DNA from 2 places in the Lysinibacillus sp. GW821-FHT14F06 genome. Region 1 is predicted to be linked to the other one. Evidence: riboswitches for the same ligand, from Rfam matches in the RefSeq annotation. Region 1 holds a riboswitch; the other holds the start of a gene.
The links. A riboswitch is a leader RNA that binds a small molecule or an ion and turns the genes downstream of it on or off. The one in region 1 is predicted to bind FMN.
Positions count from the first base shown of each region.

Region 2: another riboswitch for FMN. It lies ahead of AC1RNS_RS00835 (ECF transporter S component); the one in region 1 lies ahead of ribE (riboflavin synthase).

Region 1 is NZ_JBXAPF010000017.1:55,911-60,130, forward strand. Features, by position in the region: partial or broken gene AC1RNS_RS15600 (SDR family oxidoreductase) at 199-873, shown strand; gene AC1RNS_RS15605 (aminoglycoside 6-adenylyltransferase) at 935-1,813, shown strand; FMN riboswitch at 1,839-1,964, shown strand; FMN riboswitch at 2,089-2,214, shown strand; gene ribE (riboflavin synthase) at 2,440-3,078, shown strand; partial or broken gene ribB (3,4-dihydroxy-2-butanone-4-phosphate synthase) at 3,106-3,705, shown strand; gene ribH (6,7-dimethyl-8-ribityllumazine synthase) at 3,741-4,208, shown strand.
Region 2 is NZ_JBXAPF010000001.1:169,178-173,397, reverse strand. Features, by position in the region: gene AC1RNS_RS00840 (sodium-dependent transporter) at 49-1,395, opposite strand; gene AC1RNS_RS00835 (ECF transporter S component) at 1,555-2,142, opposite strand; FMN riboswitch at 2,361-2,549, opposite strand; gene AC1RNS_RS00830 (RsiX family anti-sigma factor) at 2,743-4,035, opposite strand; gene sigX (RNA polymerase sigma factor SigX) at 4,032-4,220, opposite strand, start outside.

The sequences.
Region 1 (4,220 bases):
TCATAAACAATGAAAGTATTACATTAACTAGGGCTAATACAAAGCTTATTTTAAAGACAAAGGATGAGCCAGTTGCTGCAGCTCCTTGTGCAGCCAGTTCCTATTTCTGACAACCTGGCCTACAAGGGAAGCGGATAATTACAGGGGAAAATCGCTATAATTACTGGGGGAGATAGTGGAATTGGTCGTGCTATTGCTATTGGGTTTGCAAAGGAAGGAGCCCATATGACTATTACCTATATGCCACATGAGCGATCTGATGCAGAAGCAACAAAGCAAATGGTGGAGGCAGATGGGCAGTCCATTCTATTGATTGAAGTGACTTACGTCATCCTGAGTTTTCTAAGAAAGTAGTAAGAAAAACGATTGACTGTTTTGGTAAGCTAGATATACTTGATTTTATATCAAGGTGACCAATTTCCGCAGCAAAGCATTTTGGATATTTCAAATGAACAATTGTATGATACGTTTGAAACCAATATTTTTTCGCATTTTTATATGACAAAGGCAGGATTACCTTATATGAAGCAGGGTGAGGCAATTATTTCCACTGCTTCCGTGACAGCTTACGCTGGAGCTCCGTTACTTGTCGATTATTCCTCCACCAAAGGATCGATTGTTTCATTCACTAGATCTTTGTCCTTACAGTTAGCGAGTAAGGGAATACGAGTGAATGCAGTTGCTCCTGGTCCAATCTGGACACCACTAATTGTCTCAAGCTATTCAGCAGAATATGTCAAAACATTTGGCTTAGAAACGCCGATGAAGCGAGCAGGTCAGCCATTTGAGCTTGCACCTACCTATATTTATTTAGCTTCTGATGATTCTTCTTTTGTTACTGGTCAGGTACTGCATGTCAATGTGGCATTATGACGGAAACGTAAGTGAATATTTGCTACTATAATAATAGATATATTAGCAAGGGAGAAAGTATATGGAAAATAATCGACCTATTGATAAACTGTTAAATTTTGCCAATAATGATGAACGAGTTCGAGTAGTCGGAATGGAGGGCTCAAGAGCAAATCACAATGTGCCAAGAAATGATTTTCAGGATTATGATATTTCCTTTGTTGTAACTGATATGGCTACCTTTCTTGGAAATAATAAATGGATCGATTTCTTAGGCGAGCGATTAATAACGCAAACACCAGAGGATATGGAATTATTTCCACCAGAACTAGGCAATTGGTTTTCCTATTTAATGTTATTTACCGATCATTCAAAAATTGATTTGACACTAGTTCCTATTGAAGAATTGGAGCTTTATCTTGAAAGTGATGGACTTTTAGAAATCATTCTGGATAAAGACCAGCGCTGTATAAATGTTCCTGAGGCAACAGATGTTACGTACCATGTACAAAAGCCAAGTGCACGTTCATTTGATGATTGTTGCAATGAATTTTGGATGGTTTCAACTTATGTTGTAAAAGGCATTTGTCGCAATGAACTTCTTTTTGCCAATTACCATTTTGAACATATTTTACGTGAAGAATTACTTCGAATGCTATCGTGGCGCGTTGGCTTTGAAACAGAATTTAGCTTAAGTGTTGGCAAAAGTTATAAGTATTTATCTCAATATTTACAGGCAAAGGAAGTTTCTCAATTAATGGGGACCTTTGAGCTAACCTCTAAAAAAGCTATATGGCAGGCGTTATTTCAAGCCTTTGATTTATTCGCAAAGGCATCACAGCATGTGGCTGCAAGACTCGAAGTAGAATATCCAGTATACGAAAAGAATATTAGAGCGTATGTGGATGAAATTTATCAGAAATTTTTTGTAAAGAATTTTGTGGATAATATTATAAAATAGTGTTATCGTAAAGAATAAGCTAAATAAAATCCTTCGGGGTAGGGTGAAATTCCCAATCGGCGGTGATGAAGCAATTCAAAGTCCGTGAGCGAAAGCTGATTTGGTGCAAATCCAAAACCGACAGTGATAGTCTGGATGGGAGAAGGGTAAAAGTGCAAACTTTTTAAATTCGTATGAATTTATAAGGTTTATTTGATTATGCTTTTATGTTAACTTCCCGTCGTTGAGATTGGGAGGTTTTTTTATTTAGCGAATAAAAATAAATTAAATAGTAAGATGTTCTTCGGGGTAGGGTGAAATTCCCAATCGGCGGTGATGAAGCAATTCAAAGTCCGTGAGCGAAAGCTGATTTGGTGTAAATCCAAAACCGACAGTGATAGTCTGGATGGGAGAAGAACGATGAGATGGCAGCCTATGGAAAAAATATAAAATTCTAAGGTTTATTTGCTGACGTCTTATTTATATGAACTCCCTAACCCCTTTCATGTGAAGGGGTTTTTTTGGTATTGGCTGTAAGGAGGGACAGAGAACGCTGAAAGTAATGGATAGAATTAGTTAAGTGATGGATTGACCTCAAAAATTAATGGATAGAGCCCTTAATGCGTGGAAAGAAAGTAGGTGGAAAAATGTTTACAGGGATTATTGAGGATATTGGTACAGTAAAAACCTTGCAAAGCGATCAGCAAAGTATGAAAATTACAGTCCTTTCAGCAAAAATGGTGGAGGATGTAAAGCTCGGAGACAGCATAGCGGTCAATGGTGTTTGTTTAACAGTGACAAACTTTACTAATCAAGAGTTGACGATGGATGTTATGACAGAAACGGTGAAGGCAACAAATTTGCAGCAGCTTGCTGTAGGTGACCCAGTTAACTTAGAGCGTGCCATGCCTGCGAATGGACGATTCGGTGGTCATTTTGTAGCAGGACATGTTGATGGAATAGGGAAAATAGTACGTAAACGACCATTAGCAAACGCAGTTTATATCGATATTGAGCTATCCGAGGATTTAACAAACTACTGTATTCCAAAAGGCTCCATTACGATTGATGGTACGAGCCTAACACTTTTTCACGTTGAGCAAAAAAGTGTCACAGTATCACTGATACCTCACACGTATAAGGAAACAATTTTAGGTATGAAGAAAATTGGCGCTTCCGTTAATATTGAAACGGATTTAGTTGGAAAATATATTTTGCACCAGCTAAAGCGTAGGAACGAAGTAACGACTATTACGAGAGACTTTTTAACGCAAAACGGATTTTAAACGATGAACGGTAAGGAGGTGCCAATAATGCTGCACACAATTGAAGAAGCAATAGAGGATTTAAAACAGGGCAAGATGATTATTGTAGTAGACGATGAGGATCGAGAAAATGAAGGGGATTTACTGGCTTTAGCAGAGTATATGACACCTGAAACGATAAATTTTATGGCGACATATGGAAGAGGTCTTATCTGCACACCGATCACAGAGCAGCTCGCACAAAAATTGGGCTTACAACCTATGGTAAGTAACAATACAGACAATCATCAAACAGCATTTACAGTTAGTATCGATTATATGGATACAACGACAGGAATTAGCGCCTTTGAACGCGCAATGACAATAAAAAAAATGATTGAACCACAAGCGAAGGCAAATGATTTTCGTAGACCAGGCCATGTATTTCCGTTAATCGCAAAGAACAATGGTGTGTTAGAGCGTAGAGGTCACACTGAAGCAACCATTGATTTAGCTAAGCTTTGTCACAGTATCCCCGCAGGCATTATCTGTGAAATTATGGGGGACGATGGCAAAATGCTTCGCTTCAATGAACTAGTCAACTATGCAGCGCATCATCAACTAAAAATAATTTCAATTGAAGAATTAGCGTTATATCGCCAGCAAAATCTCAAAATTACAATTTAAAAAAGGAGAATTTAGAAATGGGTAAAACATTTGAAGCACAATTAATTGGTACTGACTTAAAAATTGCTATCGTAGTAGGTCGATTCAATGAATTTATAACAAGTAAATTATTAGACGGGGCACTCGATGGTTTAAAGCGACACGGTGTAAATGAGGACTTTATTGATGTAGCTTGGGTTCCAGGTGCATTTGAGGTTCCGTTTATTGCGAAACAGCTTGCGGAAACAAAGAAATATGATGCCATTATTGGTTTAGGAACAGTGATTCGTGGCTCAACAACACATTATGACTATGTATGCAATGAATCAGCAAAAGGGATTGCCAATGTATCATTAACAACAAATGTGCCCGTCATTTTTGGCATTGTGACAACTGAAAATATTGAGCAAGCTATTGAGCGTGCAGGTACAAAATCAGGTAATAAAGGCTATGATTCCGCAATGTCTGCTATTGAAATGGCGAATTTAAAGAGAATGATTGGCTAAAACATAGTTTGA
Region 2 (4,220 bases), on a different contig from region 1:
CATTATTAAAATAGGGTGTATTCCTGTGAATGGAATACACCCTGCTTTTTAATATTGTAATAGCATATTTAGTAAAACAACTAGAATAACTATAGGTACTACAATTAACATTAATAGTCGATATATAGAATAATACCCATGCCCCATATGGCTTCCCATCAGTAATTCCTTCTTCACAAATTCTTTATCAGCTACATGTACAATAAAGAACGCTATCAATAAGTTTCCTATTGGAAGCATTAAATTCGATACTAGAAAATCTGTCGTATCAAAAATTGTTTTTCCAAAGAATGATACATCAGCTAAGGTACTAGATGACAGTGCTGCTGGAATTGCAGCAATAAAGACTACTATACCTAATAACAGTGTCAATACTGAGCGAGACAATTGCCCCTTTTCTATAAATGCCGCTACGATAATTTCGTATAAACTAAAGGAGGATGTTAACGTTGCGAATAAAAATAATAATAAAAACATCGCTAAGAACACTTCACCAAACGGCATTTGGCTAAATGCTGTTGGCAGCACCATAAACAGTAAGCCCGGTCCAGAAGCTGGCTCTAAATCAAAGGCAAATACCACTGGAAAGATCGCTAATCCTGCTAAAAATGATACAAGTACAGTTAAAAGAACAACCGAGCCCGCCGAGTTAGGTAAGCTCACATCCTTCTTTAAATAAGAGCTATAGGTCACAAGGCAAGAAAAACCCACTGCTAAGCCAAAGAAGGATTGCCCTAACGCTTCTAATAAAGCCCTTCCAGTAATATTAGAGAAGTCTGGCCATAAGAAAAATTTCACACCCTCCATCGCCCCATCTAATGTTACTGCTCGGACAACAAGTACAATAAACATCATAAATAATAATGGCATCATAAACTTATTAGCCTTTTCTATACCATTTTGCACACCAAGGGATATCACTAGTACATTCGCTAGCGTAAATAACCCTAAACCTAGCAATGTAATCCAAGGCGTACCTATAATTTTTCCAAATAGCTCTCCAGGATCATTAACAGGATCAATAACAGTTCCAGCCACACCAAGACCGCTATAAATAAAAATCCAACCACCCACAACACTATAAAAAGTTAATAATAAAAAGCAACCTAGTACACCCATGCGGCCAATCCATGCCCAGCCCATTTTCGTCGGTGCAATTTTTTTATAGGCAGTGACCGCCTCAGATTGGGTGCCACGACCTAAAACATATTCTGATAATAGCATCGGTAAACCAATCAGCAATGTAAATAGAACAAATATAAGGAAAAATGCTCCTCCGCCACTTTGTCCAGTAACATACGGAAGCTTCCAAATTGCCCCTAATCCAATTGCTGCACCTGCTGATGCTAAAATAAAACCTAGTTTACTAGACCATTGTGCTTTTTTTTCACTCATCTCTTCAAACTCCTCTAGCATTTCTAAACTCTTTCTTATTCTACATGAAAACACTAGGCCCGACTAGATTAAGTTCATTTGACGAATCTATCCATTACTTCATGCGTTCTATCCATAAAAAAACCTCAAGTGTATCAAAACACCCGAGGTTTCATAATCTTATTTCGTTAAATACATATTACGTTGACGATCTATCCATTTGCGCATAGTTGTAAATAATAAAGCCATGATAACAGTTAATAAAATTCCTTTGACAATATTAAATGGCAAGATTCCAGCCACAATCATTTTATATAATGAATCTCCTACAACAGGCTCCATCCCCAAAAAGTACGTGTACATTGGTAAAAATACAGCATAGTTAAGAACACTCATACCAACCGCCATAACGATTGTTCCTGCTGCTAAGCCACTAATAAGGCCACCAATGTTTTTAAAACGCTTAAAAATAATGGATACCGGTAAAATAAATAAAATACCTGTTGTGAAGTTAGCGATATGTCCTACTGGTACTCCTGTCGGCGTGCCTGAGAAAATCCAATCCAAAACATTTTTAAATAACTCTACTAGAATCCCCGCTACAGGTCCCATTGTGATAGCCGCTAGTAATGCAGGCATATCACTGAAATCTACTTCCAAAAACGCTGGGAATGGCGGAATTGGGAAATTAAATAGCATTAATAAAAATGAAATACTGCTCAGCATGCCAATCGTTATAAACGATTGAAGTTTAACATTTTTCTTCATTGAAAACTCTCTCCTCTTTGCTGATTCAATCTCGCAAGAAGAAAGGTTACGACCTAATCACATGTTATTCATGAAAAAACCCTTATGCATTTTTGGCATAAGGGAGAATAGGCATGATTAATAAACGCCATTAATTAGCAGTTTTTGAGCGAACTTTAAAGTCATGTTGAAAAAACGCCCGTTCAAAGCCAATTTAAAATAACGAATGACGATCGTACCTCCATCTTCTCCCATCCAGACTCTAACTGTCGGCCTTGGAATCGCACCAAGTCAGCCATGCAAAAAAATTTGCACAGGTCGCGGGCTGAAGAGTCATTAGTAAATCATTCGAGCCAATGTCTTTCACATTAGCGATTTACAACTCTATTACCGCCGGTCGGGATTTTCACCCTGCCCCGAAGATGAATCAATATTTTATTTTTGTTCTACAGCTTTACTATAATGAATTATTTAGAAAAAGTAAATAGTTCTGCTTAAAAAATCCTATTAGATTTGTATGTTTTATGGACAGTTAATTGATTTATCGCCAGAAAAACAAGAAGGAGTATTCTCGCCACTGTCTATGTACGAGAAAACTCCTTCACTATCGCCAAAAAGTTGCTATGGCGTATCCATATATTGCTTGTTTGCGCCTACTGGCTTGGGCAAGAAATTTTTAAAATCAAAGCCTTCCCAATTTTCCTGAACTACATTATCTAGGCGTAATTGTTTATCAAAGCTTGCAGCCGTTAGCATCATTGCTTCGATTAATTGTGTTGCTCGAACCGGTTCCATAGTCGTTAAATCAAGAGGATCATTAAAGGTAACAACAACACCCTCAGCAACCTCCTGAACAGTATAGGTCACATTTTCTGGAACGACAGGAACATAGACATCATCATTTTTATTGCGCATAACTGTAATCGCTTCTGTTACCGTGGAAAAAGTTTGACGAAAATCAGGAGATAAATACTCCGTCCCATTATTCTGATCTTTATATAAATAATAATTAAAATGACTTGGACCTGTTAATGACATAGCCTTACTCGGCTCCCCCTCTTGGGAGAACTCGTATGGTGTACCATCTGCATTTTCAAACTCTACCTCTGTATACTCTGAGTCCGAAAATGTATCCTGCAAGGTTCCCTTATACTCATTCACAGGGGCAGAAGCTACATCGTAATCATTTTTCTCAGGTAATACATGAATCAGCTTATCGTCTTTTTCTTTCAATTCACCTTGATATGGATGGTAATTAGTAAAGCCTTTTTCTTCCTCTTTAATTTGTGGTGCATACTTTTTATACATTTGTAATGTAGAAGGTTTTTCTTTCCCAAAATCTGCTGCAACTTGCTCATTGGGAATAATATACGTCATTGGTACACTTTCTACATCACGGCTTGCCAAACCAATGCGGAAGACAACGGCATCCGTTAAGTCCTCCTCGTACACAGAGGTACGTAGAGACATAAATTTAGCATGTTCTGCAACAATGCTCGAATCCAAATAATTATCATGATTTTCAGCAGTTTTTGCAGCTGGCCCATCTTCCATAGTAGAATATGGAGCAATATCAGGGGCAGTCGCCTGATCTATCTTGGAATGTTTATTATTCATAAACATAGAACCTACACCTACTGTTAATGCGAAAACAGCGGCAACACTCATAAAGATTGGCCATTTACGGATTTTGCGCTTTGTTGATTCTGTCTCTGTACTTTGCTGTTGTTCTTGCGCTGACACTTCTTCGTCTACTGGCTGCTGGATGGCTTCTTGCAGATGAACATTATCCTGCAAGCGAGTATCTGCCAATAATCGATTTAATATTTCATCTTTAGAACGGCGGTCAGAAAGCTTAGGGGCATTGTTCAATACATGTTCTAGTTGGTCATTATCAAACTGGTTATGTGTCATTGCCGTTTCGCCTCCTGTTCTCTAACCTGTTGTAGCTGTTGCCTTAAAAATTTAATGGCACGATGCTGCGTTGTTTTTACCTTTGCTTCTGTCCAATCTAGTATTTGTGCTGTTTCTGCAATCGATAAATCTTGAAAATAGCGCATAATGATGACCATCTTTTGGTCTCCTGTACAGTTTTCAAG